4 regions of the Cupriavidus sp. L7L genome follow, and region 2 is predicted to be linked to each of the others. Evidence: predicted binding sites of a transcription regulator. Region 2 holds the regulator's gene; each other region holds the start of a gene.

Region 1 (7,485 bases), 190 kb from region 2:
AAGAAGGCGCCGACATCAAGAAGGAACTGTACGTTTCGCTGGTGGTGGACCGCGTGTCGCAGAAGATCGCGCTGATGGCGTCGAGCGAAGGCGGCATGGACATCGAAGAAGTCGCTGCCCACACCCCGGAAAAGATCCACACGCTGATCATCGAGCCGTCGACCGGCCTGACCGACGCTGACGCCGATGACATCGCCCGCAAGATCGGCGTGCCCGACGCGAGCGTGGCGCAAGCCCGCCAGGCACTGCAAGGCCTGTACAAGGCGTTCTACGACACCGACGCTTCGCTGGCCGAAATCAACCCGCTGATCCTGACCGGCGACGGCAAGGTCATCGCGCTGGACGCCAAGTTCAACTTCGACTCGAACGCGCTGTTCCGTCACCCGGAAATCGTCGCCTACCGCGACCTGGATGAAGAAGACGCCAACGAAATCGAAGCCTCGAAGTTCGACCTGGCCTACATCTCGCTGGACGGCAACATCGGCTGCCTGGTGAACGGCGCCGGCCTGGCCATGGCCACCATGGACACCATCAAGCTGTTCGGCGGCGAGCCGGCCAACTTCCTCGACGTGGGCGGCGGTGCCACCACCGAGAAGGTGACCGAAGCCTTCAAGCTGATGCTGAGCAACAAGAACGTGCAGGCCATCCTGGTCAACATCTTCGGCGGCATCATGCGTTGCGACGTGATCGCCGAAGGCGTGATCTCCGCTTCCAAGGCCGTGCACCTGACGGTGCCGCTGGTCGTGCGCATGAAGGGCACCAACGAAGACCTCGGCAAGAAGATGCTGGCCGAGTCGGGCCTGCCCATCATCTCGGCCGACACGATGGAAGAAGCCGCCCAGAAGGTGGTGGCCGCTGCCGCTGGCAAGTAAGCCGTCGCACGAACGCAACCATACGCGAACGCGAGCGGTGCGCTGGCGCTCTTTATTGAGCTCCCGCGCGCGCCGCTCGTAGAAAAGCAAAGGATTACAGCATGTCGATTCTGATCAACAAAGACACCAAGGTCATCACCCAGGGCATCACCGGCAAGACCGGCCAGTTCCACACCCGTGGCTGCCGCGACTACGCCAATGGCAAGAACGCCTTCGTCGCAGGCGTGAACCCCAAGAAGGCAGGCGAAGACTTCGAAGGCATTCCCATCTACGCCAGCGTCAAGGACGCCAAGGCCCAGACCGGCGCGACCGTGTCGGTCATCTACGTGCCGCCCGCAGGCGCCGCTGCCGCGATCTGGGAAGCCGTTGATGCCGACCTGGACCTGGTGGTCTGCATTACCGAAGGCATCCCCGTGCGCGACATGATGGAAGTCAAGGACCGCATGCGCCGCGAGAACAAGAAGACCCTGCTGCTGGGGCCGAACTGCCCGGGCCTGATCACGCCGGACGAAATCAAGATCGGCATCATGCCGGGCCACATCCACAAGAAGGGCCGCATCGGCGTGGTGTCGCGCTCGGGCACCCTGACGTACGAAGCCGTGGGCCAGCTGACCGCGCTGGGCCTGGGCCAGTCGTCGGCTGTCGGCATCGGTGGCGACCCCATCAACGGCCTGAAGCACATCGACGTCATGAAGATGTTCAACGACGATCCGGAAACGGACGCCGTGGTCATGATCGGTGAGATCGGCGGTCCGGACGAAGCCAACGCGGCCAACTGGATCAAGGACAACATGAAGAAGCCGGTGGTTGGCTTCATCGCTGGCGTGACCGCGCCTCCGGGCAAGCGCATGGGCCACGCCGGCGCGCTGATCTCGGGCGGTGCCGACACCGCCCAGGCCAAGCTGGAAATCATGGAAGCCTGCGGTATCAAGGTGACCAAGAACCCGTCGGAGATGGGCCGCCTGCTGAAGGCGATGCTGTAAGGTCTGCTTGCCGTTCCCGCTGGGGCGGGAATGACAGACTAGTGATGCCCCCGCCATCGGCGGGGGCATTGTTTTTGCAGCGGGTGATCCCGGCGCCGTGAAAGCCCCGAAAGATTACAGGATTGAAATGTAATCGAAAGGTTCGTGGGTTAAACAGTCATGTCTGCGCTTTCAGACATCCGAACACCCGTCGGATGACGGGGCGCGCCAGTACATAAAACCGCCACCACATAGAACTCGAGGAGCCTCCCAGTGGAACTGCTGTCTTCCACCACTTTCTGGATTGCGTTGGGATCGATCATCCTGACCAACATCGTCCTGTCCGGCGACAACGCGGTGGTGATCGCGCTCGCCTCGCGCAACCTGCCGCCCGCCCAACAGAAGAAGGCCATCTTCTGGGGCAGCGCCGCCGCCATCATCATGCGCGTGGTGCTGACCGTGGCCGCGGTCAAGCTGCTGAGCCTGCCGTACCTGAAGATCGTCGGCGCCGTGCTGCTGGTCTATATCGGCGTGCAACTGCTGACCGGCGATGACGACGAGGAAGGCCACGACGGCAAGGACAATATCTGGGCCGCCATCCGCACCATCCTGATCGCCGACCTGGTGATGTCGCTCGACAACGTGGTCGCCGTGGCCGCCGCCGCGCAGAAGGGCCCCGAAGGCAGCCAGCTGATGCTGCTGATCATCGGCCTGGGCCTGTCGATCCCGCTGATCGTGTTCGGCAGCACGCTGCTGCTCAAGGTGATGGAGCGCTTCCCGGTCATCATCGTGCTGGGCGCGGCGCTGCTGGGCTACCTGGCTGGCGAGATGCTGGTCAGCGATCCGGTCGATGCGGCCTGGTTCGAAGTCCACGTGCCGCACGCTCACCTGGTATTCGGTGCCGCAGGCGCGATCCTGGTGGTGATCATCGGCAAGCTGCTGAGCCGCCGGCAGGCGCAGACGGCCTGACGGGGTATTGCATCGCAGGGAAGGGCGGCCGGGTGGCCGCCTTTTTTGTTGCTCTCCTGGCAGACGTCCCTGTCGGTGGGATATCCAACTAACTCATGTGAGTGATCGCACATTTTGTCGCTTCGGCAGGTGGTAGCGCCGCCAGGTGACAAAATTTGGCGCATGCGTAGGGCCTTTCCGCTGCCGGGTGACGGAATTTGTCGCTTTTTGCCCCCTACGGACGGGGGATATGGCTGGCACGCTTACTGCTGAATAGGCCCCGCGTCACGAAACCGAAGACGTGCAACGCTTAACCAAAATCTCTTCGAGGGGTCAAATCATGCAACGGGTACAACTGAAGAAACTGGGCCGTCGTGTCCAGAAGGGCTTTACGCTGATCGAACTGATGATCGTGGTGGCGATCATTGGTATCTTGGCGGCGATTGCGATTCCGGCTTATCAGGACTACTTGGTTCGTTCTCGTGTTACTGAAGGCATGGCACTTGCAGCTTCGGCAAAAACTGCGGTCACAGAAAACGCTGCAAGCGGGGTCGCCTTTGCTAGTGGGTGGACCGCTCCTGCCGCTACTCAAAACGTCACCAGTATTGTTATCACTGCTGCTACTGGAGAAATCACGATCACTTATTCCGCACGTGCAGGTGGCGGTACGCTTGTGCTCGTTCCTTCCGCTGCCGCAGCCAATCTCGCAGTCGGCACGGTTCCGGCTGGTGGTTCTGTGACTTGGGAATGCTTCTCCGCGGCCAAGGCCGCGTCAACCCTGCCGGTTCCGGGCCCGGCACCTACGGCAGCGGGCTCACTGGCTGGCAACTTCGCTCCGGCAAGCTGCCGCACGTAATTTTTCAGATCGTGATGGAAAAGCGCCTTCGGGCGCTTTTTCTTTGCCCGGCGCGCACGCTATGATGCGCCTTTCCCCAAACCAGGCGCCTCAATGCCGCCGTCCCGGACAAATCTCCCCGCGGCTGCTCTCATCGCAGCAATCGTCTTCCCGCTGTTAGTCTCCCGGCATACGCTCCCACTCGCGACGTTCTACGGCGAATGGACCGCCGCGTGCTGCGCGCTGGCCCTGGTTGCGTTCCTGTCGCTCCGCAAGCCCGCCACCCCAGCGGCATCTGCGACGATCTTGCTGCCGTGGGTAGCCTTGCTGTTCTTCTGGCTCGCCGCCGTCGGTCTGATGCGCACCGCCCTCGGTCACGCCGATATCACCGGCAGCGCGACCCTCACTGTCCTGTCACTGTTCCTCGGCGCAGCCGTGACATGCGCCGCATGGTCATACCGCCGCAGTCAAGCATCCGAGACGCTCAACGCCGGCGACACCCTGGCCATCGCCTTCCTGATCGCCGGCCTGCTCGGCACCGTCACACAGTGGGTCCAGCTCTTCCATCTCGAGCGCAGCACCTTCGGCCTCGTTTCCACCTACTTCTACGACGACAACCGCCGCCTGTGGGGCAACCTGAACCAGCCCAATCACCAGGCCACCGTGCACGGCCTCGCACTGGTTGCGTCAGTCTGGCTGGCATCGCGCGGCAGGCTGCGTTTCCCGATGTGGCTGGTAGCGGTAGCACTGCTGGAGAGCGGCATCGTGCTATCGGGATCGCGCACCGGCGTGCTGCATGTTGGTCTTGCCGCGCTCTACGCGCTGGTCGCTGCCTGGCTGGCACGCGACACGCCGCGCGAGGCGGATCCGATGCTGCGCACGACCGGACTGCTGGTGGCCGCGGCCGCCATGATCATGATGCTGCTGGTGCTGCAGCCAGCGATCCGCGCCGCCGGCCAGTTGCTCGACTGGCGCCTGTTCGACACCATCGCGCAACTGGAAGCCGAAGACCAGATGTCCGCACGTGGTGCGCTATGGTCGCATGCATTGGCGATGTTCCGCGCGCATCCATGGCTCGGTGTCGGCTGGGGCGAATTCGGCTGGGCGCAATTCACCCAGTTGCCGCAGGTCGGCGTGAAGGTGGAGATGTCCCTGCATGCCCATAACGCTGTGCTGGATCTGCTGGCCAAGACCGGCGTCGCGGGCACGCTCGGCGTCGCGCTGATTCTCGCAGCGTGGCTATGGCGCGTGGTGCGGGCGCGGCTCTGGCAGGCAGAAAACGGCGAGCGCCGTGAAGCGGTGCTGATGCTGACGTGGCTGGCGATGCTCTGCGCGCATTCGATGCTGGAATACCCCCTGCACTACCTGTATTTCTTCCTGCCGTTCTGTTTCCTGCTGGGCTGGCTCGAGCCTGCCGCCGCCGGACCATGGCGCGTCCCGGCCAGTGTGGCGAAGGGTCTCAACGTGGCCTGCATTGCGCTTGCCGTCGCCATCCTGGCGACCATGTGGCAAGACTACCGCCGCGCCGAAGCACGCGAATACGCCGCCAGCGAAACCCGCAACACCTTGCCGATGCCGCGCTTCTGGTTCCGCCAGCATGCGCAGGCCGATGCCGTCGGGCAGGCCGTCATCACGCCGCAGAATGCAGCGCAATTGCTGCCGGGGCATATCGCCGCCGTGCACCTGCTGCCGACTCCCACGATGATCGGGCGCACGGCGTGGCTGCTCGCGCTGACCGGCGATGCCGCGCAGGGCCGCCTGTGGATGGAACGGTTGCGCTGGTACTACCTGGGCGATGAAGCGACGCAATACGCCGAGATCGCCAAGGCATGCAGCGAGTTGTCCGAGGGCGAGCGCCCGCAGGCGTTCTGCGCCTGGGTCACCGATCGCTCGCGCCGGTTCTCCGCGTGGGGACGCAACTGACCTAGTAGTAGGGCACGTAGTAGGCCGGGGGGGGCGGCGCATAGTAGTACCGCGGCGCAGGAGCCGGCGCAGCCGCCACCCGCCCCGGTACTGGCACGCGGTTGCCGCTGGCATACATGCACTGCACGTAGGCGGCGTCGTATTGCCGCTGCGTGCCGTAACCCGCGTACTGCGCGTTGCCCGCGCCGACCGCGGCGCCTGTCAGCAGGCCCAGGCCCGCGCCGACCGCCGCGCCCGATCCGCCGTCAAAGGCTGCACCAGCCGCAGCGCCCAGCGCGGTGCCCACTACCGCACTGCCGACTGCCGCGTTGTTGGCCGCCTGCGAGGAAGTCACGCCGCCGACCTGCCCAAAGGCGAACTGGCGGCAGTTGTAGTCGTCGGCGCGGAACTGGTCGAAGCTCTTGCCGGTGCCCGGCAACGCCATCACGCTGGGGCCGGAAGGCATCACGACGCAGGCGCCGAGTGTCAGGGTCGCCACGGCAAACGTGGCGCGGGTCAGGACTCGCATGCTGTGCTCCACGCTGTCAGTAATTGGCCGGCGGCTGGGCCGGCACTCGCTGCCAGCCTCCCGGGCACGATTGCACGTAGGGGTAGTAGCCTTCCGGCTCGTTGCAGTGGTACCACCAGCCCTGGTCCTGCGGTACAGACCGCTCGGGCCCCGGGGCTGGCACCGGCCCGTTGGGGCCCTGCTCGACGTATTGAGGTGGCTCGGCCGGCACGGCGACGGCCGGAGCCGGGTAGTAATAGGGCGCAGGGTAGGCAGGGTAGTAATACGGGTAGCCGCCGAACACGACGCTGGGGCCGAAATAGAAGCCCACGCCGACACGCGTCTTGATCATGCCGCCGCGTGTGTCCGCGTCATGCCAGCCGGCATTGTGGAAATCGGCTCGCCCGGCAAGGGCGGCGCCGCTTGCGGCCGTGGCCGCCAGTGCCAGTACCAGCTGGCAGAGCTTGCGCCCGTTCATGGTATTCACCTTTCCCCCGCGTGGCCGAAAGGCTCGCCGCGGGCAGTGGCAGCCGGCCGCGACATGCGCCGGCCCGCAATCGTATTGAATACCAAATTGTCGTGCGCAGGCGCTGCGGCGGCGCATGTGGAAATGTGGCGTTACCTTTATTACCGAGGAACGACAGACTGGCCGGACGCCGTGAACTGGCGCGGCATGACAAGTCCGTCGTTCCCGGATGCGTCCATGCGTGCCGGCCTATTCGGCAAACAGGTCCGGACCAAACACCTCGTAATGAATGCGCGCTTCATGGACGCCAAGATTCTTCAGTGCATCATGCTGCATGCGCATGAAGGGAATCGGGCCGCAGATGTAGTAGTCCGCGTCGGGCAGCAGGATCGACTTTTCGATCAGCTTGACGTCGACCAGCCCCGCATAATCGTAGTCGCGCCCTTGCACGTCCTCAGGCAGGGGCTGGTCATAGAACACGATCAGTTCGAAGTTCTCATAGGTCTTTGCCGCCTCGCGCAGCTTGTCTCGCATGGCATGCACTGCACTATTGCGGGCGCCATGCGCGAAGACGACCTTCCGCGGCGGCGCCTGCAGCGCGGTCTTGAGCATGCTGATCATCGGTGTCAGCCCCACGCCGCCGCTGATCAGCACAATGGGCGTCTTGGCGTTGACGTCGATATGGAAACTCCCATACGGCGTAGCCAGCTTTACCTCGTCGCCGACATTGACGTGATCGTGCAGCAGGTTTGAAACATAGCCAGGAGGCTGGGTGCCGCCGCCTTCCCGTTTGACCGAGATCCGATAGCTGCGCCCGTTCGGCATATCGGACAAGCTGTACTGGCGGATTTGCTGCAGGCCTAGCGCGGGCACGTCGACGGCAATGCTGGTGTACTGACCGGGTTTGAAGTTGGCTACCGGCTTGCCGTCGACCGGCTCAAGGATGAAGGACGTGATCACGCCGCTCTCCGGGCGCTTCTCGCGGACCACAA
Region 2 (7,485 bases):
CTCGAGCTTGCAGTCGATGATGTCGGCGGGCAGCACCTGCGCACGCGCCACCAGCAGGCCGTCGTCGCGGGTCTCGTGGCTGATGATCTGGAAACGCTCGCGCCCGCGCGCGCGGATCAGCAGCACGCCCAGCTGCTCCATGTTGCAATCGACGATTTCGGCCAGGCAGCCCACGGACTCCGGCACGGTCGCCTTGCCTGGCCGCGCCACTTCTTCGCCGCTCTCGATCAGGCAGGCGCCGAACGGCGTGCCGTCGCGCAGGCAGTTGCGCACCATGTCGACGTAGCGCGCCTCGAACACGCGCAACGGCAGCCGGCCACCGGGAAAGAGCACGGTGTGCAGCGGGAACAGCGGGAGGTTGTCTAGCGTCTGCGGCTCGGGGTCGGACCCGGCGGACGAGGTGGGGCGGTAGAGGTCGGTGGAAGACATGCGGTGCCAGCGTGCATAAGGGGATGCAGTGGGATGCCAGAATGCAGCAACGGCGCGCCGCCGGACCGTACGCCGCCGGTGCCCCCAGGCACGCGCGCTTGGCGTCAGCCCGCCGGCGCGAGCTCTCGGTGTCTCACCAGCACATTACCATGCGCGCGGAAATAGTTGGCGAGCCTTTCCGCAATATAGACCGAGCGATGCTGGCCGCCGGTACAGCCGATGGCGACGGTCAGGTAGCTGCGGTTGTCGGCGATGAAGCTTGGCAGCCACTTTTCCACATAGGCGCGGATATCCTCGGCCATCGCCAGCACCATCGGCTGCGCCTGCAGGAAATCGATCACCGGCGTGTCGCGCCCCGTCAGCGGGCGCAGCACCAGGTCGTAATAGGGGTTGGGCAGCGAGCGCACGTCGAACACCATGTCGGCGTCGCTGGGCACGCCGTGCTTGAAGCCGAAGGATTCGAACAGCAGCGTCAGGCGCTCGCTGTCGTTGCGGATCAGCTCCTTGATCCAGCTGCGCAGCGTATTGGTGCGCACATTGCTGGTATCGATGCGGTGCGCGGCCTCGGCCAGCGGGCTCAGCAGCTCGCGCTCCATCTCGATCGCTTCCATCAGCGCGGTGTCGTTGAAGGCGGGCTCGCCGCCGGGGCTTGCCACGCCACCATCGGTGCGGATCGACAGCGGATGGCGCCGGCGCGTCTCGGAGTAGCGTTGCACCAGCGCGTCCGTGCTGGCCGTCAGGAACAGCACCTCGACCTGGTGCTCGCCGGCGAGCGTGCGCACGGTATCGGGCAACTGGTCGAGCGACTCGCGGCTGCGGATGTCGGTGGCAATGCCCAGGTGCGTATAGCCCTGGCTGGAGAGGTAGCGGGCCAGTTCCGGGATGAACTGCGCCGGCAGGTTGTCCACGCAGTAGTACCCCGCATCTTCGAGGACGTTCAGTGCGACGGACTTGCCGGAACCGGAAATGCCGGTGATGAGGATGATGCGCATAGCAACTGAAGCATAGCATCACGTGATGGCCGCGTCATGACAGGGGGATGACTGCGGACCCGGAAACAACGATGGCGAACCTTGCGGTCCGCCATTGCCGTGGTTTGCTTCGGAAGAAGACCTGCTTCAGGCCGACTTCGACAGGCACTCCTTCATGTACGCCTTGTATTCGTCGCCCTTCTTGCCCTTGCCTTCCTTGCTGCAGGCAGCCATCTTTTCCTGCTGGGTCTTGGGCGTGGCGTCCGGCTTGGCCGACAGGCATTGCTTCATAAACGCCTTGCGCTCGTCGCCCTTCTTGTCGCCGGCCTGCGTATTGCAGGTCTTCATCTTTTCCTGCTGCGCGGTGGGCGCCTTGGCGGCGTCCTTTGCCGGGGCGGCCGGTGCCGACGCCGACTGGGCGAAGGCCACGGATGCCAGCAGCGGGGTGACCAGCGCGCACATCGCGATCAGTTTCTTCATGCTCGCTCTCCTTGGTGTGGAAAACATCACGGCCGCACGGTGTCAGGGGCTCGTGGCGGCCTTGGAATGGGCTCGATGCCCATTACAGCACAAAACGGCAGACCGGACGTCGGCGTTGACGGCGGGGGAGGCCGCCGTTGTAAGCAATTGAAAACGCGTGCGCGGGCAATCAGCCCGCTCAGAGCAGGCGGCCCTGGCCGCGCGAGACCGCATCGGCCTGCATCGCGGCGCGCTGGCGGTCCATGAAATCGCGCAGCGTGTCGATGCCGCGCAGGCGCAGGATGGTGTTGCGCACGGCGGCCTCGACCAGCACGGCGAGGTTGCGGCCGGCCGCCACCTGGATCTTGACCATGTGGATCGGCAGGCCCAGCACGTCGAGGTATTGCGAATCGAGCGGCAGGCGCTCGAACTCGCCGTCGTTGCGGCGCACCAGCTGCACCACCAGCTTGATCTTCATCTTCCGCCGCACCGCGGTCTCGCCGAAGATGGTCTTGATGTCGAGCAGGCCAAGGCCGCGCACTTCGAGCAGGTTCTGCAGCAGCGGCGGGCAACGCCCCTCGATGAAGTCCGGCCCCAGCCGCACGAAGTCGACCGCGTCGTCAGCCACCAGGCCGTGGCCGCGCGAAATCAGTTCCAGGCCCAGTTCGCTCTTGCCCAGGCCCGATTCGCCCATGATCAGCACGCCCATGCCGAGGATGTCGAGGAACACTCCGTGCATGGTCACGCGCGGCGCGGAAATGCGCGACAGGTACAGCCGCAGGTGGTCGATCACCGCGGCCGACGACACCGGCGTGGTGAACAGCGGCGTGGAAGAGCGCGTGCAGCGCAGCTCCAGGTCCGGCGGCGGCTCCATGCCGTCGGCCACCACCAGGAAAGGCGGCTCCAGCAGGATCAGCTCGCCCATCTGGCGCTTGCGGATATCGTCGTCCAGCCGCTGGTAGTAGGTGATCTCGGGCTTGCCGAGCACCTGGATGCGGTTGGGGTGGATCAGGTTCAGGTGGCCCACCAGGTCCGCGGCCGAGGTGGCTTCGCGGGCGAATTCCACGTCGAAGGCGCGGTCCGCACCTTCCAGGCCGGCGACCCATGAGAGTTTGAGGTCGGCTGCGTTGTCGTCGAAGATGGACTGGGAGGTGACGCCGGTGAGTTCCATGCGGGTATGACGTGTGGGGCGGTGTGCCAGGCGCTGTGCCTGTCCGGTCTGTGCCGGCCCGTTCAGGTCAATCGGTGAATCAGGGATGCCATTCGGTCAGCAACTGGTGCACGGCTTCGGAAGTGGGCAACGTCGCCAGTCCTTCGCGCATGTCGCGATCCGACAGCAGCTGCGCGATCTCGGACAGGATTTCCAGGTGCTGCTGCGTGGCCTGTTCCGGCACCAGCAGGAAAATCAGCAGCGATACCGGCTTGCCGTCGGGCGATTCGAACGGAATCGGTTCGGCCAGGCGCATGAAGGCGGCCAGCGGCTGCTTGAGCCCCTTGATGCGGCCGTGAGGGATCGCCACGCCGGCGCCAAGTCCGGTGGAGCCCAGTGACTCGCGCGCAAACAGGTTGTCCGTCACGGTGGCGCGCGCCACGCCATGGTTGTTCTCGAAGAGGAGCCCGGCCTGCTCGAACACACGCTTCTTGCTGGTGACGCTGACGTCGAGGGTGATGTTGCCGGGTGGCAGCAATTTGGCCAAACGATTCATGGGCGATGCGCAGGAGTTCAGTTAGCGGGCGGTTCCGCCGTTCCGCCGGGCAGTGTGTGGCTCAGGGGCAGCCGGTCGCCGGCAACGCCGAGGCGTCCGGCCATTATAGAGCAGCAGCCTCCCTGTGATTGTGCAGCGCAGCGCCGCCCGGTTGGCGTCCGCACCTTAACCGGGCGCGGGCAGGATGCGGCCCTGCATGTATGGCGCAGCATACACCCTGCCGCGGCCGTTGCGAACACTCCGTCTCAAACGGGTGACAGGCCCTTTGCGCAGGCGCCACAGCGCCGCAGGCGCAAAAAAGCCGCGCTACGCGCGGCTTGCCTGTTCAGTTTTGATTCAGCGGCCCTCTGCGGGGCCACCGGGCACGCTCATTGCTGCATCTGCGCTGCGGCCATCTGGTACTTGACCGCTTCGCGGTCGTGGCCTTGCACGCGGTCCTTGTAGCGCAGTACCTGACGGTCCAGCTTGTCGACTAGTGCGTCGATCGCTGCATACAGGTCTTCATGATGCGCTTCAACGAAGATGTCCTTGCCCCTGAGATGTAGATTGATTTCCGCATATTGCCGCCTGTCCTTTTCCTTGTGATTGTCGACAGAGAGCAGCACGCTAACGCCAATGACCTGATCGAAATGCCTGACGATTCGCTCCAGCTTCGTTTCCACGTACTCACGCAACGGCGGCGTGATGTCAAGGTGGTGTCCACTGATCTTGAAGTTCATAGCGCTTCTCCTTCTGAAAGAGCCTCACCAGGCAGGCGGTGGGCTCGGCTACAAAGACTTGCGGAGATTCACTGCGGGGATCTTCAGGGCTTCGCGATATTTGGCTACGGTGCGTCGTGCGACAACGAAGCCTTGCTCACCCAGCAGTTCGGCGATGCGACTGTCGGAAAGGGGATTCCTCGGGTCTTCGGCTCCTATCAGTTGCTTGATCAAGGCGCGGATGGCCGTTGATGAAGCCGCGCCACCGGTCTCGGTGGACACGTGGCTGCCGAAGAAGTACTTCAGTTCGAAAGTACCCATCGGCGTTGCCATGTATTTATTGGTCGTCACCCGGGAGATGGTTGACTCGTGTAATCCCAGTGTATCGGCAATCTCCCGCAAAACCAAGGGGCGCATGGCGATTTCGCCGTGCGTGAAAAAGTTCTTTTGACGCTCGACAATGGCCTGCGAGACACGCAGGATCGTGTCGAACCTTTGCTGGATATTCTTGATCAGCCAGCGCGCTTCCTGCAGTTTCTGCTGCAGGCCTGCGGTACCCGACTCGCCCTTGGCGCCGCGCAGGATCTGCGCGTACATGTCATTGATGCGCAGCCGCGGCATCACATCCGGATTGAGCTGCGCGATCCAGCCGCTGCCGCTCTTGCGCACGAACACATCGGGCACGACGAAGTCGGCTTCGGGGCGGCTGTATGCGTGGCCCGGGTAGGGTGCCAGCGAGCGGATCAGTTCATGCGCGGCCTTGAGTGCAGGCTCGTCTACCTGCAGCGCTTTTTTCAGGCGCGTGTAGTCGCGCACGGCCAGCAGCTCGAGGTGGTTATGCACGATGTTCAGCGCCAGCTCGCGCTGCGGATGCTGCAGCCGGCGCAATTGCAGGCCCAGGCACTCGGCCGCGTTGCGCGCGCCGACGCCCGGCGGGTCGAAGCTCTGCAGCAGCGTCAGCATCGCCTGTACTTCCTCGATCTCGAATTCGAGTTCTTCGGGCAGTTCGGCGCAGATCTCTTCGAGCGTCGCGCTCAGGTAGCCGTCGTCGTCGAGCGATTCGATCAGGAAGATGGCCAGGCCCTTGTCGCGCACCGAGATCTTCAGCGGCGTGAGCTGTTCCATCAGGTATTCGCGCAGCGTGGGCTCGGCCTCACGCAGCTGCATCGGCGTCTTCTCGTCTTCGTCGCCTTGCGGGCGGCGCGCGAAATCGTCGAGGCTCCAGTCGCCGCCATAGTCGTCGCCGCTGTTGCTGTCGCCGTAGCTGTCGTCATCGCCCGCGCCCTCGGCGCGCGCCTCGCCGTTGCCTTGCGGTTCGGCCGGTGCCGGCGCGGGCGCGCTCTGCAGGTTGACCGAGCCATCGGCGGCCACGCGCAGCGGGCTTTCGATCCAGTCGTTCTCGCGTTCGAGCAGGGGGTTTTCCGTGAGCGCCTGTTCGACTTCCTGCTGCAATTCCAGCGTCGAAAGCTGCAACAGCCTGATCGACTGCTGCAGTTGCGGCGTCAGTGCCAGGTGCTGGGAGAGGCGGAGCTGTAGCGACGGTTTCATGCGACCTATTTTATGCGCATCTTTCCGTTGTTGGAACGGAAATTGCTATCGATGTCGCGGCTTGATCGACGCCGGCAGTGGGCTGTCCCACATGCAGATGATGGGGGTGAAACCAGGCAGAATCAATGGCCTGCCGCCGCGGGCAGGCCAGTACATCACATGCGGAAGTTTTCGCCCAGGTAGACGCGCCGCACCGATTCGTTGGCGATGATCTCTTCGGGCCGCCCGGCGGCAAGCACGGTGCCTTCGCTGATGATGTACGCGTGGTCGCAGATGCCAAGCGTCTCGCGCACGTTGTGGTCGGTGATCAGCACGCCGATGTTGCGCGCCTTCAGGAAGCTGACGATGCGCTGGATCTCGCCCACTGCGATCGGGTCCACGCCGGCGAACGGTTCATCCAGCAGGATGAAGCGCGGCGACGATGCCAGCGCGCGCGCGATTTCCACGCGGCGGCGTTCGCCGCCCGACAGCGACAGCGCCGGGTTGTTGCGCAGGTGCGCGATCTGCAGGTCGTCGAGCAGCGCGTCGAGCCTGCGGTCGATCTCGGCCCTGGCCAGCGGCTTGCCGTTTTCCACCTGCAGCTCGAGCACGGCGCGGATGTTTTCCTCGACGTTGAGCTTGCGGAAGACCGATGCTTCCTGCGGCAGGTAGGACAGGCCCATGCGCGCGCGTTCGTGGATCGGCAGGCCGCTGATGTGGTCGCCGTCGAGCACGATATCGCCCTCGTCCAGGTTCACCAGCCCCACGATCATGTAGAACGAGGTGGTCTTGCCCGCGCCGTTGGGGCCGAGCAGGCCAACCACTTCGCCGCTCTTCACGTCCAGCGAGACATCCTTGACCACCGTGCGCGAGCCATAGCGCTTCTTCAGGTGGCGCACGACCAGCGTGCTGCCGCCTTCGAGGACGGCCGTGGCTTGGACGGAAGGCTTTTCGGCGATGGTGGCGGTATCGGTCATTGGCAGTCTGGCGTTCAGCGTTTCAGGCGGGGAGGCGGTCCTTGCAAGGCATCGGTCCCCGCGAGGCGTCAGGGTTTGTTGGCGGGCGCGGGCGCCGGCTTCAGGTCCAGCGGCGAGCCGCTGCCCGAACCCTGCGCATTCGGGTTCTGCCGCGGCGACAGCACCGCGCGCACGCGGCCCGACGGATTGGCGGCCGAGGTGTTGTCGCTGCCGCCGGCAGCGGTGTAAAACTCCTTGCGGCTGTCGTAGGTCAGCACCGCGCCGCGGATCTCGTCGAGCATCTTGGCGCCCTGCAGGCGCGCCATGCGCGCGTTGCCGATCAGCTTGGACAGCTCCTGCTTGCCGTCGTATTCGATGCGGTCGCCCCAGCCGTCGATGTATTCGTCGACGCCCTCGCGCTTCTGCCGGATATAGGCCTGCTTGCCAGCCTTGGCGGTGGCCACCGCGAACTGGTAGCCCTCGGGGTCGGTGCGCAGCTCGGCCGCATCCGACTTCAGGATCATCGTGCCCTTGGTCAGCACCACGTTGCCGGTCAGCGTATAGATCTGCTTGACGTCGTCGTAGCTGGCGTTGTCGGCCTCGAGCACCATCGGCTTGTCGCGGTCCGCGCGCTCGGCCAGCGCGGGCTGGGCCAGCAGCAGGCCGATGGCCATGGCCGTGGCGAGCAGGGCCGGGGCGGCGTGTCGACGGGACGAAGTCGTCAGGGATGCAGTCATGT
Region 3 (7,485 bases), on a different contig from region 2:
CTCGCCGACGCGCTCGGATACATTAGAAGGCCGAGACCAGACAGAGGCGTGGCCACCCAGGCACGCGCCCGCACAGTCCGCCCGATTCACCCCCCTCAGCAGGCTCCCGGGGCCGACGGCAGCGACGACCAGGAGACAGCGATGGACCTGCGGCAACGCGAGCACATCGAGACGGTGGTCCAGGCCACCACATACCTAGCCCCGCCCGCCGTGCTGGCGGACCGGATCGCGCACGACGCCATCATCCAGAACTCATGGCGGCGCTGCGTGCACCAGTACGGGCTCGATCCCTCGCGCATGCAGGAAGCGCGCATCCTGCCGCAGCCGCGGCTGCGCGAACACCAGGAACGCATCGACGATTTCGCGCGCATCGCGCGCCACGGCCTGCAGAGCCTGTACGGGCAAGTGGCCGCACTGGGCTACGTGGTGCTGCTGACCGATGCGCAAGGCGTGACGGTCGACTATATCGGCGATGCGCGCACCGATGCCGCACTGCGGCACGCCGGCCTCTACCTCGGCGCGGAATGGAGCGAGAGCGGCGCCGGCACCTGCGCGGTGGGAACGGCGCTGGTCACCGGCCAGGCACTGACGGTGCACCAGGCCGACCATTTCGATGCAACCCATATCCCGCTGACCTGCACCGCCGCGCCGCTGTTCGACACGCACGGCAACCTGCACGCCATCCTCGACATCTCCGCGCTGACCTCGCCGCACGCCAAGGACAGCCAGGGGCTGGCGTTGCAGCTGGTACGCATCTATGCCGCGCATATCGAGAACGCCAACTTCCTGCGCGCGCACCGGCGCGACTGGATCCTGAAGCTGAACGTGGCGCCGGAGTTCGTCGACGTCAATCCCGAATACCTGCTGGCGCTGGATGAGGTCGGCCGCATCGTCGGCCACAACCACCGCGCCCGGCTGATGCTGGAGGGCGAGCTGGGCGGCGCGGCCGGCGCCACCGTGCTCGGCCAGCGGTTCGAAACGCTGTTCGGCGCCCGGCTGGAAGACCTGGGCAACTATGTCTACTCCCGGCCCAGCGAGCAGCGGCTGGTGGCGCTGAACCGCAGCGGCGGGCTGCTATACCTGAGCGTGATGCCACCCGCGCTGCGCTGGCAGGCTCCCGCGAAGGAAGCGCCGGTGGTTATGCCCGAGGCGCTGGCCGCGCTGACCGGCGGTGACGCTGCGCTGCAGCAGCAATTGCAGCGCGCCGCGCGGCTGGTCGATTCGCCGATCAACCTGCTGATCCACGGCGAGACCGGCAGCGGCAAGGAATTCTTCGCCAAGGCCCTGCACCAGGCCAGCGCCCGCCGCGGCGGCCCGTTCATCGCGGTGAACTGCGCGGCGATCCCGGAAACGCTGATCGAGAGCGAGCTGTTCGGCCACCTGCCCAACAGCTTCTCCGGCGCCGGCCCGCGCGGCAAGCGCGGGCTGATCCAGGAAGCGGACGGCGGCACGCTGTTCCTGGACGAGATCGGCGACATGCCGCGCGAGCTCCAGTCGCGGCTGCTGCGCGTGCTGGCCGAAGGCGAGGTGCTGCCGGTCGGCGCCGCGCGGCCGGTGCCGGTGCGGCTGCGCGTCATTTCGGCGACGCACCACAGCCTGGAGCAACTGGTCGCCGAGGGACGCTTCCGCGAAGACCTCTTCTACCGCCTGAACGGCGCCCGTTTTGAACTGCCGCCGCTGCGCGCACGCCACGACCTCGACTGGCTGATGGCCAAGCTGCTGCAGGAAGGCGCCGCCGCACCCGTAACGCTGTCGCCGGCGGCACGCGAGCGGCTGCATCGCCATAGCTGGCCGGGCAACCTGCGCGAGCTGCGCAATGTGCTGGAATACGCGCGCGCCGTCTGCACCGGCGGCTATATCGATGAGCACGACCTGCCCGACGGCCTCGGGATCGCGGCCATCGCCGCTGCGCCGGCACAAGCTGCGCAGGTTGCCGGCGACAGCGCCGCCGCCCCATTCGACCCGCACCAGCTGCCGCCTGAAGGCATGCTGCTGATGCAGTACCTGCGCGCTTCCGGCTGGAACCTGAGCGCGGTCGCGCGCCAGATCGGCATCAGCCGCATGACGCTGTACCGGCGCATGGAGCGTTATGGCATCCAGTCGCCTAACCGGCGCGACGGGGCCGACGATGAAGGCGGCAAGCCCATTCACTGAGCGGTCGCGCGATACGGTTGTCCACCCGCTGTACACCTGTGCTGTGACACCTGTCACAGCGCACCGCCCCGTCTTGCCTTTTCGCCGCGGGTAATCCCTCGGTTTTTGCGCGTTTTTCGCCCTGCGCGCGCTGGCACAGCCATTGCAATTTGCCTGTCACCACAATGACAACAGGAGACAGGCAATGGGGCACGCAACCGGCGCCGGCACGCCACTGGTCGGCATCATCGCCAACCCGATTTCCGCGCGCGATATCCGCCGCGTGATCGCCAACGCCAACAGCCTGCAGCTGGCCGATCGCGTCAATATCGTGCTGCGCCTGCTGTCCGCGCTGGCGGCATGCGGCGTGGGCCGCGTGCTGATGATGCCGGACCGCGAAGGACTGCGCGTCATGCTAGCGCGGCACCTGGCGCGCCGGCAGGGACCCGACTCCGGCCTGCCTGCCGTCGAATACCTCGATATGCCCGTGACCGCGCGCGTCGACGACACGCTGCACGCCGCGCGCGGCATGGCCGACGCCGGCGTGGCCGCCATCATCGTGCTCGGCGGCGACGGCACCCACCGCGCGGTGGTGCGCGAATGCGGCGGGGTTCCCATCGCCGGCCTGTCGACCGGCACCAACAACGCCTACCCCGAGATGCGCGAGCCTACCGTCACCGGCCTCGCCACCGGGCTCTACGCCACCGGGCGCGTCCCCGACAAGCACGCGCTGGCCTCCAACAAGCGGCTCGACATCGTCATCCGCGACGGCGATGGCGGCTTTCGCCGCGACATCGCGCTGGTGGATGCGGTGATCTCGCACGAACACTTCATCGGCGCGCGCGCCTTGTGGAAGACCGACACGCTCGCAGCGGTCTATGTGTCGTTCGCCGATCCGCAGGCCATCGGCCTGTCGGCCATCGCCGGGCTGCTCGAACCGCTGGGCCGGCGCGATCCCGGCGGCCTGGCGATCGAGCTGGCCGCGCCGGGCGAGGGCGAATTCGACCTGCGCGCGCCGATCGCGCCGGGACTGTTGTGCACGGTGCCGGTCGCCGGCTGGCAGCGTCTTGAACACGGCCGCCCGCACCGCGTGCGCCAGCGCAGCGGCATTGTCGCGCTCGACGGCGAACGCGAGCTGGCCTTCGGCCCTGACGACGAAGTCACCGTGACCCTGCATGAACACGCTTTTCGCAGCATCGACGTGGCGGGCTGCATGCGCTATGCCGCGCAGCATCGGCTGATGCGCAGCAGCAACCCGTTGCTTTCCTGCCTTTCCTGAAGTGCAAACCTTGATAGAACGAAGGAGACAGACATGACAGCCAGAGCTTCACAAGCTTCCGCCTTGCTGCCGCTAGACAAGGAGACCCTGCTGACGGTGTACCGGAAGATGCGCACCATCCGCGATTTCGAGGAACGCCTGCACGTGGACTTCGCGCGTGGCGACATCCCGGGCTTCGTCCACCTGTATGCGGGCGAGGAGGCCGCGGGCGTCGGCATCCTGCACCACCTGCACGATGGCGACCGCATCGCCAGCACGCACCGCGGCCACGGCCACTGCATTGCCAAGGGTGTGGATCCGGTGGCGATGATGATGGAGATTTATGGCAAGAAGGGCGGTTCATGCAACGGCAAGGGCGGCTCGATGCATATCGCCGACCTGTCCAAGGGCATGATGGGCGCCAACGGCATCCTGGGCGCGGGTGCGCCGCTGGTCTGCGGCGCCGCGCTGGCGGCCAAGTTCCGCGGCAAGGGCGAGGTCGGCATCACCTTCTGCGGCGACGGCGCTTCCAACCAGGGCACCTTCCTGGAAAGCCTGAACCTGGCCGCGGTGTGGAACCTGCCAGTGATCTTCGTGATCGAGAACAACGGCTATGCCGAGTCGACCTCGCGTGACTATGGCACCGCGGTGGACAGCTACGTCGACCGCGCCGCCGGCTTCGGCATCCCCGGCGTGACTGTCGACGGCACCGACTTCTTCGCCGTGCACGAGGCCGCGGGCGAAGTGATCCGCCGCGCGCGCGAAGGCGGCGGCCCGTCGCTGCTCGAATGCAAGATGGTGCGCTTCTACGGCCATTTCGAGGGCGATGCGCAGACCTATCGCGCCGCCGGCGAACTCGACGATATCCGCGCCAACAAGGACTGCCTGAAGCTGTTCGCCCGCACCGTGACGCAGGCCGGCGTGGTCGCGCGCGAGGAACTCGACACCATCGACCGCGAAGTCGCCGCGCTGATCGAGCACGCCGTGCAGGAAGCCAAGGCCGCGCCGCTGCCCGGCCCGGAAGACCTGCTCACCGACGTCTACGTCAGCTACTGATCGCCTCTCGCCAACCAGACGGCTAACCGAACTATCAGGAGACAAACATGGCTCGCAAACTGAGCATCAAGCTGGCGATCAACGAGGCGATCGACCAGGAAATGACCCGCGACCCCAGCGTCATCATGCTGGGCGAAGACATCGTCGGCGGCGCCGGCGCGGATGGCGAGAAGGACGCCTGGGGCGGCGTGCTGGGCGTGACCAAGGGACTCTATGCCAAGCATGGCGACCGGCTGCTGGATACGCCGTTGTCGGAGTCGGCCTATGTGGGCGCGGCCATCGGCGCCGCGGCCTGTGGCATGCGCCCGATCGCCGAGCTGATGTTCATCGACTTCATGGGCGTGTGCTTCGACCAGATCTTCAACCAGGCGGCCAAGTTCCGCTACATGTTCGGTGGCAAGGCCGAAACCCCGGTGGTGATCCGCGCCATGGTCGGCGCGGGCTTTCGTGCCGCCGCGCAGCACAGCCAGATGCTGACGCCACTGTTCACGCATATCCCCGGGCTCAAGGTGGTATGCCCGTCAACGCCGTATGACACCAAGGGCCTGCTGATCCAGGCGATCCGCGACAACGACCCGGTGATCTTCTGCGAGCACAAGAACCTGTACGGGCTGGAAGGCGAGGTGCCGGAGGGCGCGTACGCGATCCCGTTTGGCGAGGCCAATATCGTGCGCGACGGCAAGGACGTGTCGATCGTCACCTACGGGCTGATGGTGCACCGCGCGCTGGAGGCGGCGGCCACGCTGGCGAAGGAAGGCATCGAAGCGGAAGTGATCGACCTGCGCACGCTGTCGCCGCTGGACATTGACACGGTGCTGGAATCGGTCGAGAACACCGGCCGCCTGGTGGTGGTGGATGAAGCCAGCCCGCGCTGCAATATCGCCACCGATATCTCCGCGCAGGTCGCGCAGCAGGCCTTCGGCGCGCTCAAGGCCGGCATCGAGATGGTGTGCCCGCCGCATACGCCGGTGCCGTTCTCGCCGACGCTGGAAGACCTGTATATCCCCGGCGCCGCGCAGATTGCTGCTGCCGCGCGCAAGACGGTGAAGGGAGGCAAGCAGTGATGGCAAGCGCAGCAATTACCCCGATCGTGATGCCCAAGTGGGGCCTGTCGATGAAGGAAGGCACGGTCAATGCCTGGCTGGTCGACGAGGGCGCCGAGATCAGCGTGGGCATGCCGATCCTCGATGTGGAAACCGACAAGATCGCCAATGCGGTGGAGGCGCCGGATGCCGGCACGCTGCGCCGCAAGGTGGCGCAGGCCGGCGACGTGCTGCCGGTCAAGGCGTTGCTTGGCGTGCTGGCCCCGGCGGAGGTGAGCGATGCGGATATCGACGCGTATGTATCGGCTTATGAAGCGCCCGCGGACGACGGCGACGAGGAAGACGCTGCCGCCGCGTACCAGTTCGCCGAGGTGGACGGCGTCCGCGTCCGCTACGCCCGCAAGGGCAGCGGCGCCGAGACCGTGCTCTTCATCCACGGCTTTGGCGGTGACCTGGACAACTGGCTGTTCAACCTCGATCCCCTTGCCGACGCGTACACGGTCGTGGCACTGGACCTTCCCGGCCATGGACAGTCGTCGCCGCGGCTCGCGGGCACGACGCTGGCGCAGATGGCCGGCTTTGTAGCGCGCTTCATGGACGAGACCGGGATCGACGCGGCGCACCTGGTCGGCCATTCGATGGGCGGCGGCGTGGCGGCGCAGCTCGCCGTGGACTCGCCGCAGCGGGTGTTGTCGGTGGCACTGGTGTCGCCGGTGGGCTTTGGCGAAGCGGTCAACAGCGGCTATACCGAGGGCTTCGTCAATGCGCAGTCGCGGCGAGAGCTGAAGCCGGTGATCGAACTGCTGTTCGCGGATGCCGGGCTGGTCAGCCGGCAGATGCTCGACGACCTGCTGCGCTACAAGCGGCTGGATGGCGTGACCGAAGCGCTGACCTCCCTGGGCCAGGACCTGTTCGCCGGCGGCAGGCAGAAGGAGCAGCCCGGCCAGCGGCTGGCCGGCAGCGGCAAGCGCGTGCTGGTGGTGTGGGGCGGCCAGGACCGCATCATCCCGGCGGAACATGCCGAGGCGGCGCCGCCCGGCGCTACCGTCAAGGTCTTTGCCGACGCCGGCCATATGAGCCAGATGGAGAAGGCCAACGACTTCAACGCGCTGCTCAGGCAGCACCTCGGCGGCTGATGCCGCGGCGCGGGCGGCGGCGTGCGCTGCCGCCCGCCTTTGTCCTCCATCCACCGAATCAGGACGACAGCTTTTATGAGCACTGAACTGAAGACCCGCCTCGCCCAGATCAACAAGCAGTTCGCCGCGCTCGCGCAGGCCCAGCCCGCGGCCATGAGCGCATTCCAGGGCCTGATGAAGGCCGCCACGCAGGAAGGCAGCCTGCCGGCCGCGGTCAAGGAACTGGTCGCGGTGGCGCTGGCCGTGCAGAAGGGCTGCGACGACTGCGTGCTGTTCCACACGGCACAGGCGTTGCGCCACGGCGCCACGCGCGATCAACTGGCCGAAGTGCTGGCGCTCAATATCGAGATGGGCGGCGGCCCGGGCGCGATGTATGCGTCGAAGGCGCTGGCCTATTTCGATGCGCTCAACGGTTAGCCTTGCTAGACTCGGCCTATCGTTACCCGACCGGCCAAGACCGCTGCCGCGCCATGCCTTTTGAGTTCGTCGAGCCCGCGCCTGCCGGCCAGCCGCATGCGGATCCGCTGCAGGACGAACTGGCCTTGCTCGAGTTCGCCGCGCAGGGCCGGCAGGTCGCGCAACTGTGGGAAGCGCCACTGTCGCTGGTGGTGCCGCGTACCTATCAGCGGCATGCCGGCTTCGAGGCGGCGCGCGCCGAGTTCGCCCGGCAAGGCTGTCCGGTGTTCCTGCGCATGTCGGGCGGGGGACTGGTGCCGCAAGGCCCGGGCATCCTCAACCTGAGCCTGGCCTATAGCGTCGGCCAGCCGCCGGGTGCGCTCAGCGATGGGGTCTACCTGCACCTGTGCGATGTCATCGGCAAGGGGCTGCTGGCGCTGTGCGTGCCGACCCATTGGCAGGC
Region 4 (7,485 bases), on a different contig from region 2:
TCACCCACGGTACCGCCGATTTCCACCAGCGCCACGTCGGCCTTGCCGTCGTGCGAGGCAGCGGCGCCCTTCTCGATGAAGGCCTGGATCTCGTTGGTGATATGCGGAATCACCTGCACGGTCTTGCCGAGGTATTCGCCGCGGCGCTCCTTGCGGATCACCGATTCGTAGATCTGGCCGGTGGTGAAGTTGTTCGACTTGCGCATCTTGGCCGAGACGAAACGCTCGTAGTGGCCGAGATCGAGGTCGGTTTCCGCACCGTCTTCCGTGACAAACACCTCGCCATGCTGGAAGGGGCTCATCGTGCCGGGATCGACGTTGATGTAGGGATCTAGCTTGAGGAGGGTGACTTTGAGGCCGCGCGACTCAAGAATGGCCGCGAGCGAGGCAGCAGCGATGCCCTTGCCGAGAGAAGAGACGACGCCACCGGTGACGAAGACGAATTTGGTCATAAACCGAGCTTGCCGGGGAAATCGGGATTATACATGAGAGCCCGGTCCGCGCCGACCCGGAAATTGTGACAGCCCCGCCCGCCAATCGCCTGGCGGGCGGGGCTCTATGGGGATTTTCCGGGCCGCGCGGCAGGCTGCGCCGCATGCGCCGCTTGAAAATGATCAACGAAGGATCAGCGCCCGTCGCGGCGCATCGCTCCGATCAGGTCGCGCACCAGTTGCGCCGTTTCCTGCGGCCGCTCCATCGGGTATAAATGGCCGCCCTCGATAAAGCGCAGGTTTTCGCCCACGAGCTTGCGGGTCGCGGCAAGGCCGCACTGGCGCACCTCGCGCGAGCGCGTACCGGCGACAAAGCCGACCGGCACCGGCGCGCCCCGCCTGAGCTTGCGCCCCAGGCTGGTAGGCAGTGTGCGGTAGATCCAGTACTCGACCTCGCGGTCGAAGCGCAGGCGCCGCTCGTTGCCCTTGCCGGTCGGCTCGGTGCCATGGAGCGCATAGTCGCGCAGCACCTCCTGGTCCCACACGGCAAAATTCGGCTTGCCGCGGAAGTGCTGCCACACGGCCTCGGCATCGGGCCAGTGCGTGCGCCGGTTCTTCGTCACCGCCGCCGGGCCGGGCTTTTCGTCGATGCCGAGCACCTGCGCCGTCTTCAGCAGCGAGGCGCGCCAGCCGGCAATGATCGGCGAATCCAGCATCACCACGCCGCGCACCCATTCGGGCCGGCGCAGCGCCGCCATCATCGACAGGAAGCCGCCCAGCGAATGGCCCACCAGCCAGACCGGCTCGCGGTACTGGCGCCCCACTTCCTCGAGCAGTTCTTCCACCAGATGCGGCCAGCCACGCGTGACCGGAAACTGGGGCCGGTGGCCGTAACGGTCCACGGCGCGGAACTCGAACTCGCCGTCCAGTTCGCCGAACAGCTTGCGGTACGTCGTGACCGGAAAGCCGTTGGCATGTGAAAAATGGATGATCTCGCGCACCGCCCCGCCCCTCATTCCTGGGTGCGGGAGGGATTGCGCCTGGCGCGCACGGGCTGGCCCCAGCAGTCGCCCTCGCCGCTGCGCGCCAGCGGGAAGTCGGCCGGCAGGGCCGGGTCCCATTCGGGGTTGTGGATTTCGCCGAACACCTGGCGCAGCCGGTGCCCCCAGGTATCGCGGATCATGCGGAAATAGGCGTTGCGCTCGTCGATGTTGACGAAGCGCGTCACGCGCAGCGAATCCGCCTCGTAGACCAGCAGGTCCAGCGGCAAACCCACTGAAATATTGGACTTCAGCGTCGAATCCATCGAGATCAGCGCGCATTTTGCGCCCTCGGCCAGCGGCAGCGACGGATGCACGACGCGGTCGATGATGGGCTTGCCGTACTTGGCCTCGCCGATCTGGAAATAACAGTTTTCCGGCGTGGCTTCGACGAAGTTGCCGGCGGCATAGATGTTGAACAGCCGCACCCGCTCGCCGCGGACCTGGCCGCCGAAGATCAGGCTGACGTTGAATTCGATGCCGGCATCGCGCAGCGCATGCGCGTCGCGCTTGTGCACCTGGCGCACCGCGTCACCGACGATGGACGCGGCTTCGAACATGTCCCGCGCGTTCCACAACGAGCGCTTGTCGTCGTGGTTCTCCGCCAGGATCTGGCGCACCGACTGGCTGATGGCGAGGTTGCCCGCGGTCATCAGCACCATCACGCGGTCGCCTGGCTCTTCGAACACGGTCATCTTGCGTGCCGTCGAGATGGCGTCCACCCCGGCGTTGGTGCGGGAATCGGACAGGAATACCAGGCCGGCATCCAGCCGCATGGCTACACAGTACGTCATGGTCTTGTTCTGGTGTTCTTGTCGGACGGCCGGGAGTGGCCGGCCGGAGGGCTGCATTAACGGATTCTAGCGCCGCTGCCGTGTCTCGGTGCCGGTTCTGGAATGTGGCACCTAATTGGCGCGGCCGAAGCTAGACCGGATCGACAAGCGGCGTGATCACGACATTGACCTCGAGCGTCTCGCCGGCACCGCCCTCCAGGATGCCCCGGACCGGTGCGGCAGACTGGTAGTCGCGCCCCACGGCGAGGCGGACATGGCGCTCGTCGGTGAGGCAGCCGTGGGTGATGTCGATGCTGCACCAGATCTCGCGCTGGGGATCCAGACAAACGTCGGCCCATGCATGGCTGGCCAGTTCGGTGGCGGCGGGATCGTAGAAGTAGCCGCTCACATAGCGCGCCGGCACACCGAGCGCGCGGCACGCCGCCACCATCACTTGCGCCTGATCCTGGCACACGCCGCTGCCCAGGCCGAACGCCTCGGCGGCTGAAGTCCCGACATCGGTGGTATTGGGCTTGTAGCGGACGCGTTCGCCGATGGCCTGGGCCAGCGCCAGCAACGCGGGAATTTCATGGCCCGAGGCCAGGAAAGGCGCGGCGAAGGCCTGCATCTCGCGCGGCGCCGTGGTCAGCGGCGTGCTGCCGAGGAAGTACAGCGGCGACACGCGCGATTCGCCGGCCGGCGGCGCATCGCAGAAGGCATGGTGGCCGTCGCGGTCGAGGTCGCCATGCGGAGGCAGCACTTCCACTTCGCCGCTGGCTTCGATGGCAATGGTGTCCGCCGGGCCCGCCACGGTGAAGTTGTGCACGATGTTACCGAAGCCGTCGCACGCCGCCGACGGGTTGCCCGGCGTGCTCAGCTGCCAGCTGTGCACGGTCTGCAGCGGGCCCGAGCGCGGCTCGAGCCGCAGTTCGTGCACGCTGCGGCGCACCGGCTCGGCATAGCGGTAGACAGTATGGTGGTGGATCTTGTATTTCACGGTATCAGGGCGCGGCGCGGCGGCGGCAGCACATGGGCGTTGCCGGCGCGCCCATGTCAGGCCGCCTGCAGCGGTACCAGGAAGTCCCGGCTGATGCCATTGCCGAGATCGCCGATGCGCTCCAGGAAGCTGGTCAGGTACGCATGCAGGCCGACGGCAAAGATGTCGTCGATGCGCGCGTATTTGAGGTCGGCGTGGAGTTTACCAGCCTGCCGCTCGGTCTCCGCCGACTGCTGGTTGCGCACCATGGCCAGGATCGTCACCACCTCGTCCATGCTCGACACCAGCGAGCGCGGCATGTCGGGGCGCAGCACCAGCAGTTCGGCCACGCGCTGTGGCGTGACCACCGCGCGATACACCTTGCGGTAGACCTCGAAGCCGGACACCGAGCGCAGCACCGCAGCCCAGTGGTAGAAGTCGTTCTGCTCGCGGTTGGGATCGCTGTCGTCACTGCCCGAGGCCTGGAACTTGACGTCGAGGATCCGCGCGGTATTGTCGGCGCGCTCCAGGAAGGTGCCCAGCCGCATGAAGTGAAAGGCATCGTCCTTGAGCATGGTGCCGAACTGCACGCCGCGCGCCAGGTGCGAACGGAACTTGACCCATTCGAAGAAGCTCGACGGGTCTTCCCTGAGTACGCCGTCGGCGATCATGCGCTGCACGTCGAGCCAGGTCGTGTTGACGGTTTCCCAGACTTCGGTGGTCAGCGAGCCGCGCACCGCGCGCGCGTTCTCGCGTGCCGCGCGCAGGCAACTCATGATCGACGACACATTGGTCATGTCGCGCACCATGAAGTCGATCACGTCGTCGCGCGACAGCAGGCCATACTTGTGGTCGAAGGCCTGCGTCAGCTCCGAGATATCGAGCATCGCCCACCAGCCCTGCTCGGCCACCTCGGCCGACTGCGGCAACAGCGAGGTCTGGTAGTTGACGTCGAGCATCCGTGCGGTGTTTTCCGCGCGCTCGGTGTAGCGGGCCATCCAGAACAGGTGGTCGGCGGTACGGCTCAGCATGTGGGCTCTCCTGGCATGGCAGCGGCGGTGTTGATCGCGGTGTTGCTCGCGGTCTTGATCGCGTGAGGGGCTGTCGTCGTCATCGTTCGAGCACCCAGGTGTCCTTGGTGCCGCCCCCTTGCGAGGAATTGACCACCAGCGAGCCCTCGCGCAGCGCCACGCGCGTGAGCCCGCCGGGCACCATGCGCACCTCCTTGCCCGACAGCACGAACGGGCGCAGGTCGATATGGCGCGGGGCGATGCCCGACTCCACATAGGTCGGGCAGGTCGACAGCGCCAGCGTCGGCTGCGCGATGTACTGCTCGGGCCTGGCCTTGACCACCTCGCGGAAGGCATCGATCTCGGCGCGCGTCGCGGCCGGACCCACCAGCATGCCGTAGCCGCCGGCGCCGTGGGTTTCCTTGACCACCAGCTCTTGCATATGGTCGAGCACGTACTGCAGGTCGTCGGGACGCCGGCACATGTAGGTGGGTACGTTGTTGAGGATGACCTCTTCGCCGAGGTAGAAGCGGATCATGTCGGGCACGTACGGATAGATCGACTTGTCGTCCGCCACGCCGGTGCCGATCGCATTGCAGATGGTCACGTTGCCGGCACGGTAGACCGACAGCAGCCCGGCCGCGCCAAGCGCGGAATCGTGCCGGAACACCAGCGGGTCGAGGAAGTCGTCGTCGACGCGCCGGTAGATCACGTCGATGCGCTGCGGCCCCTGCGTGGTGCGCATGAACAGGTGGTCGTCCTCGACGAACAGGTCGCTGCCTTCGACCAGTTCAACGCCCATCTGCTGCGCCAGGAAGGCGTGCTCGAAGTACGCCGAGTTATACATGCCCGGAGTCAGCACCACCACCGTGGGATCGGCGATCGCCTGCGGCGATACGCCGCGCAGCATGTCGAGCAGCAGGTCGGGATAGTGCGCCACCGGCGCGACGCGGTTGCGTGCGAACAGGTCCGGGAACAGCCGCATCATCATCTTGCGGTTTTCCAGCATGTACGACACGCCGGAGGGCACGCGCAGGTTGTCTTCCAGCACGTAGAACTCGCCCTCGCCGGCACGCACCACGTCGATGCCGGCCACGTGCGCATAGATGTCGTGCGGCACGGTGACGCCGAGCATCTCGGGTCGGTACTGGGCGTTGTTGTAGATCTGATCGGGCGGGATCACGCCGGCCCGGATGATGTCCTGGCCGTGGTAGATGTCGTGGATGAACCGGTTCAGCGCAGCCACGCGCTGGCGCAGGCCTTTTTCCAGCAGCGCCCATTCGCTGGCCGGGAAGATGCGCGGGATCACGTCGAACGGGATGGTGCGCTCGGTGCCGCTGTTGGCTTCGTCCTTGTCGCCATAGACGGCAAAGGTAATGCCCACGCGCCGGAAGATCAGGTCCGCCTCGGCCCGCTTGTTGTCCATGGTGCCGCCGGACTGCCGCGCCAGCCAGTCAGCGAAATGCCGGTAATGCGGGCGTACCGCCCCGTCGGGCAATGCCTGCCCTGCCTGGATGACCGTGGGCGCCCCGTCGGCGCGCCAGTCCAGCATCTCGTCGAAAAACCGCCCTGCCATGATGGCCGTTCCTCCATGTAGTGGGCGTCGGGTGCTGCCACTGCCCCGCATCCGGCCGCCCTGGTTTGACCTGGCTGTCCTGCCACAAGCCCGCCGCGTTATTGCCCCGGGGCCCGGGAGGGTCTCCGATGGCATTGGCGCGGCGATACTGTCGAGTCACTGGCCCTTTCAGCATACCTGTACCGGCGAAAGCCGCAAGCTGGCGAATCCTGGCCGGCACGGAAAGTGAGCTAGCAAGATGTCTGCCAGCGCACGCAAAAACGGCCGCCGGCGAGGCTGGCGGCCGTCATGCGATGGCGCGGTGGATCGCGGGCGAAAGGCTCAGCGAGCGGAAGCCTGCAGGATGGTGTCCACCAGGACTTCGGGCGACTGGCGGATATCGAGCTCCAGCGCGTCGCGCGGCGCTTCCAGCGTATCGAACTGGCTCTGCAGCAGCTCGGGATTGAAGAAGTGGTCGGTGCGGGCGGACAGGCGCCCGGCGATCAGTGCGGCATCGCCCTTCATGTGGACGAAGGTCACGCCGCCGTCTGGCGGCGTGAGCCGGTCGCGGTACGCCTGGCGCAGGGCCGAGCAAGTGAACACGTGGGTCCGGCCTTCGGCGCGCGCCGTGTCGATGGCGGCGCGCATCGCCGCCAGCCAGGGCCAGCGGTCTTCGTCGGTCAGCGGGATGCCCGCGTGCATCTTGGCCTTGTTGGCCTCGCTGTGGAATTCGTCCGCATCATGGAAGCCGCAGCCCAGGCGCTGCGCCAGCAGCTGGCCGACCGTGGTCTTGCCGCTGCCGGAAACGCCCATCAGGATATAGATCATGTCTGCTCCGTCGGTCTTGGTATCGTCTTGCTGTCGTGAGGCAGGTGCGCAAGGCTATTGTGCGACGGTTTGCGCCGCCACGGCAGCGGCGGATGCGCCTGGCGCGGCGCCGGCATCCGCTTCGGACAGGTCGAGTGCGCTGCCCCCCTCTTCCGCGATGCGCGCATGGCGCCGGAACGAGCCAAACAGGCCGCGCCCGAGGCTGAACCGGGCAAAATCGTCGGCCGGGGCCGGCGCCGGCTCGCGCGCCGCGAACTCGCCCTCGTCGCCCAGCCATTGCAGCACGCCGGCGACCGCGTCGACGCGGATGCGGTCGCCGTCGCGCACGCGGGCCAGCGCGCCGCCGGCCAGTGCCTCAGGGCCGACGTGGATCACCGCAGGCACCTTGCCCGACGCGCCCGACATGCGCCCGTCGGTCACCAGCGCCACCTTGTGGCCGGCGTCCTGCAGCGCGCCCAGCACCGGCGTCAGGCGGTGCAGCTCGGGCATGCCGTTGGCGTTCGGCCCCTGGAAGCGGACCACGGCGACCAGGTCGCCATTCAGTTCGCCGGCGTCGAACGCGGCCTGCAGCGCTTCCTGCGCATCGAAGACGCGCACCGGCGCCTCAACCACGCGATGCTCGGGCGCCACGGCCGAGACCTTGATCACACCGCGGCCCAGGTTGCCCTGCATCAGCCGCAGCCCGCCTTCGGGCGAGAACGGCGCCGCGGCGCTGGCAACGACCTGGGCGTCGCCGCTTGCCGTCGCCCCCTCGCGCCATTGCAGCACGCCATCGCGCATCACCGGCTCCTGCGTGTAGCGCGCCAGGCCCGGGCCCGCGACGGTCTGCACGTCCTCATGCAGCAGCCCGGCCTGCAGCAGCTCGCGGATAA

Evidence for each region. Region 2 encodes sigma-54, which starts transcription at its own class of promoters, with help from an activator protein. Its sites were predicted from a motif close to TGGCANGNAANCTGCTTT; they were not measured.
Region 1: a site for sigma-54 is predicted at 3,038-3,055, ahead of E1J61_RS09345 (pilin). Genes of this name have one in related genera too.
Region 3: a site for sigma-54 is predicted at 2,286-2,303, ahead of E1J61_RS27290 (ATP-NAD kinase family protein). Genes of this name have one in related genera too.
Region 4: a site for sigma-54 is predicted at 6,037-6,054, ahead of E1J61_RS30035 (circularly permuted type 2 ATP-grasp protein). Genes of this name have one in related genera too.

The regions. Positions count from the first base shown of each region.
Region 1 covers NZ_SMNY01000009.1:300,361-307,845, forward strand. The annotation lists gene sucC (ADP-forming succinate--CoA ligase subunit beta) at 1-872, shown strand, start outside; gene sucD (succinate--CoA ligase subunit alpha) at 974-1,855, shown strand; gene E1J61_RS09340 (TerC family protein) at 2,108-2,803, shown strand; gene E1J61_RS09345 (pilin) at 3,123-3,638, shown strand; gene E1J61_RS09350 (PglL family O-oligosaccharyltransferase) at 3,732-5,540, shown strand; gene E1J61_RS09355 (hypothetical protein) at 5,542-6,048, opposite strand; gene E1J61_RS09360 (hypothetical protein) at 6,065-6,505, opposite strand; gene hmpA (NO-inducible flavohemoprotein) at 6,743-7,485, opposite strand, start outside.
Region 2 covers NZ_SMNY01000009.1:109,188-116,672, forward strand. The annotation lists gene E1J61_RS08445 (LON peptidase substrate-binding domain-containing protein) at 1-429, opposite strand, end outside; gene rapZ (RNase adapter RapZ) at 534-1,421, opposite strand; gene E1J61_RS08455 (PsiF family protein) at 1,548-1,880, opposite strand; gene hprK (HPr(Ser) kinase/phosphatase) at 2,059-3,030, opposite strand; gene ptsN (PTS IIA-like nitrogen regulatory protein PtsN) at 3,110-3,565, opposite strand; gene hpf (ribosome hibernation-promoting factor, HPF/YfiA family) at 3,934-4,284, opposite strand; gene E1J61_RS08475 (RNA polymerase factor sigma-54) at 4,333-5,811, opposite strand; gene lptB (LPS export ABC transporter ATP-binding protein) at 5,967-6,767, opposite strand; gene lptA (lipopolysaccharide transport periplasmic protein LptA) at 6,836-7,483, opposite strand.
Region 3 covers NZ_SMNY01000033.1:3,429-10,913, reverse strand. The annotation lists gene E1J61_RS27295 (sigma-54-dependent Fis family transcriptional regulator) at 142-2,154, shown strand; gene E1J61_RS27290 (ATP-NAD kinase family protein) at 2,339-3,412, shown strand; gene E1J61_RS27285 (thiamine pyrophosphate-dependent dehydrogenase E1 component subunit alpha) at 3,446-4,447, shown strand; gene E1J61_RS27280 (alpha-ketoacid dehydrogenase subunit beta) at 4,495-5,511, shown strand; gene E1J61_RS27275 (acetoin dehydrogenase dihydrolipoyllysine-residue acetyltransferase subunit) at 5,511-6,626, shown strand; gene E1J61_RS27270 (carboxymuconolactone decarboxylase family protein) at 6,702-7,043, shown strand; gene E1J61_RS27265 (lipoate--protein ligase family protein) at 7,097-7,485, shown strand, end outside.
Region 4 covers NZ_SMNY01000040.1:133,308-140,792, forward strand. The annotation lists gene E1J61_RS30010 (CTP synthase) at 1-452, opposite strand, end outside; gene E1J61_RS30015 (alpha/beta fold hydrolase) at 626-1,432, opposite strand; gene E1J61_RS30020 (peptidase) at 1,444-2,265, opposite strand; gene E1J61_RS30025 (transglutaminase family protein) at 2,396-3,241, opposite strand; gene E1J61_RS30030 (alpha-E domain-containing protein) at 3,298-4,251, opposite strand; gene E1J61_RS30035 (circularly permuted type 2 ATP-grasp protein) at 4,331-5,806, opposite strand; gene E1J61_RS30040 (gluconokinase) at 6,128-6,613, opposite strand; gene edd (phosphogluconate dehydratase) at 6,668-7,485, opposite strand, start outside.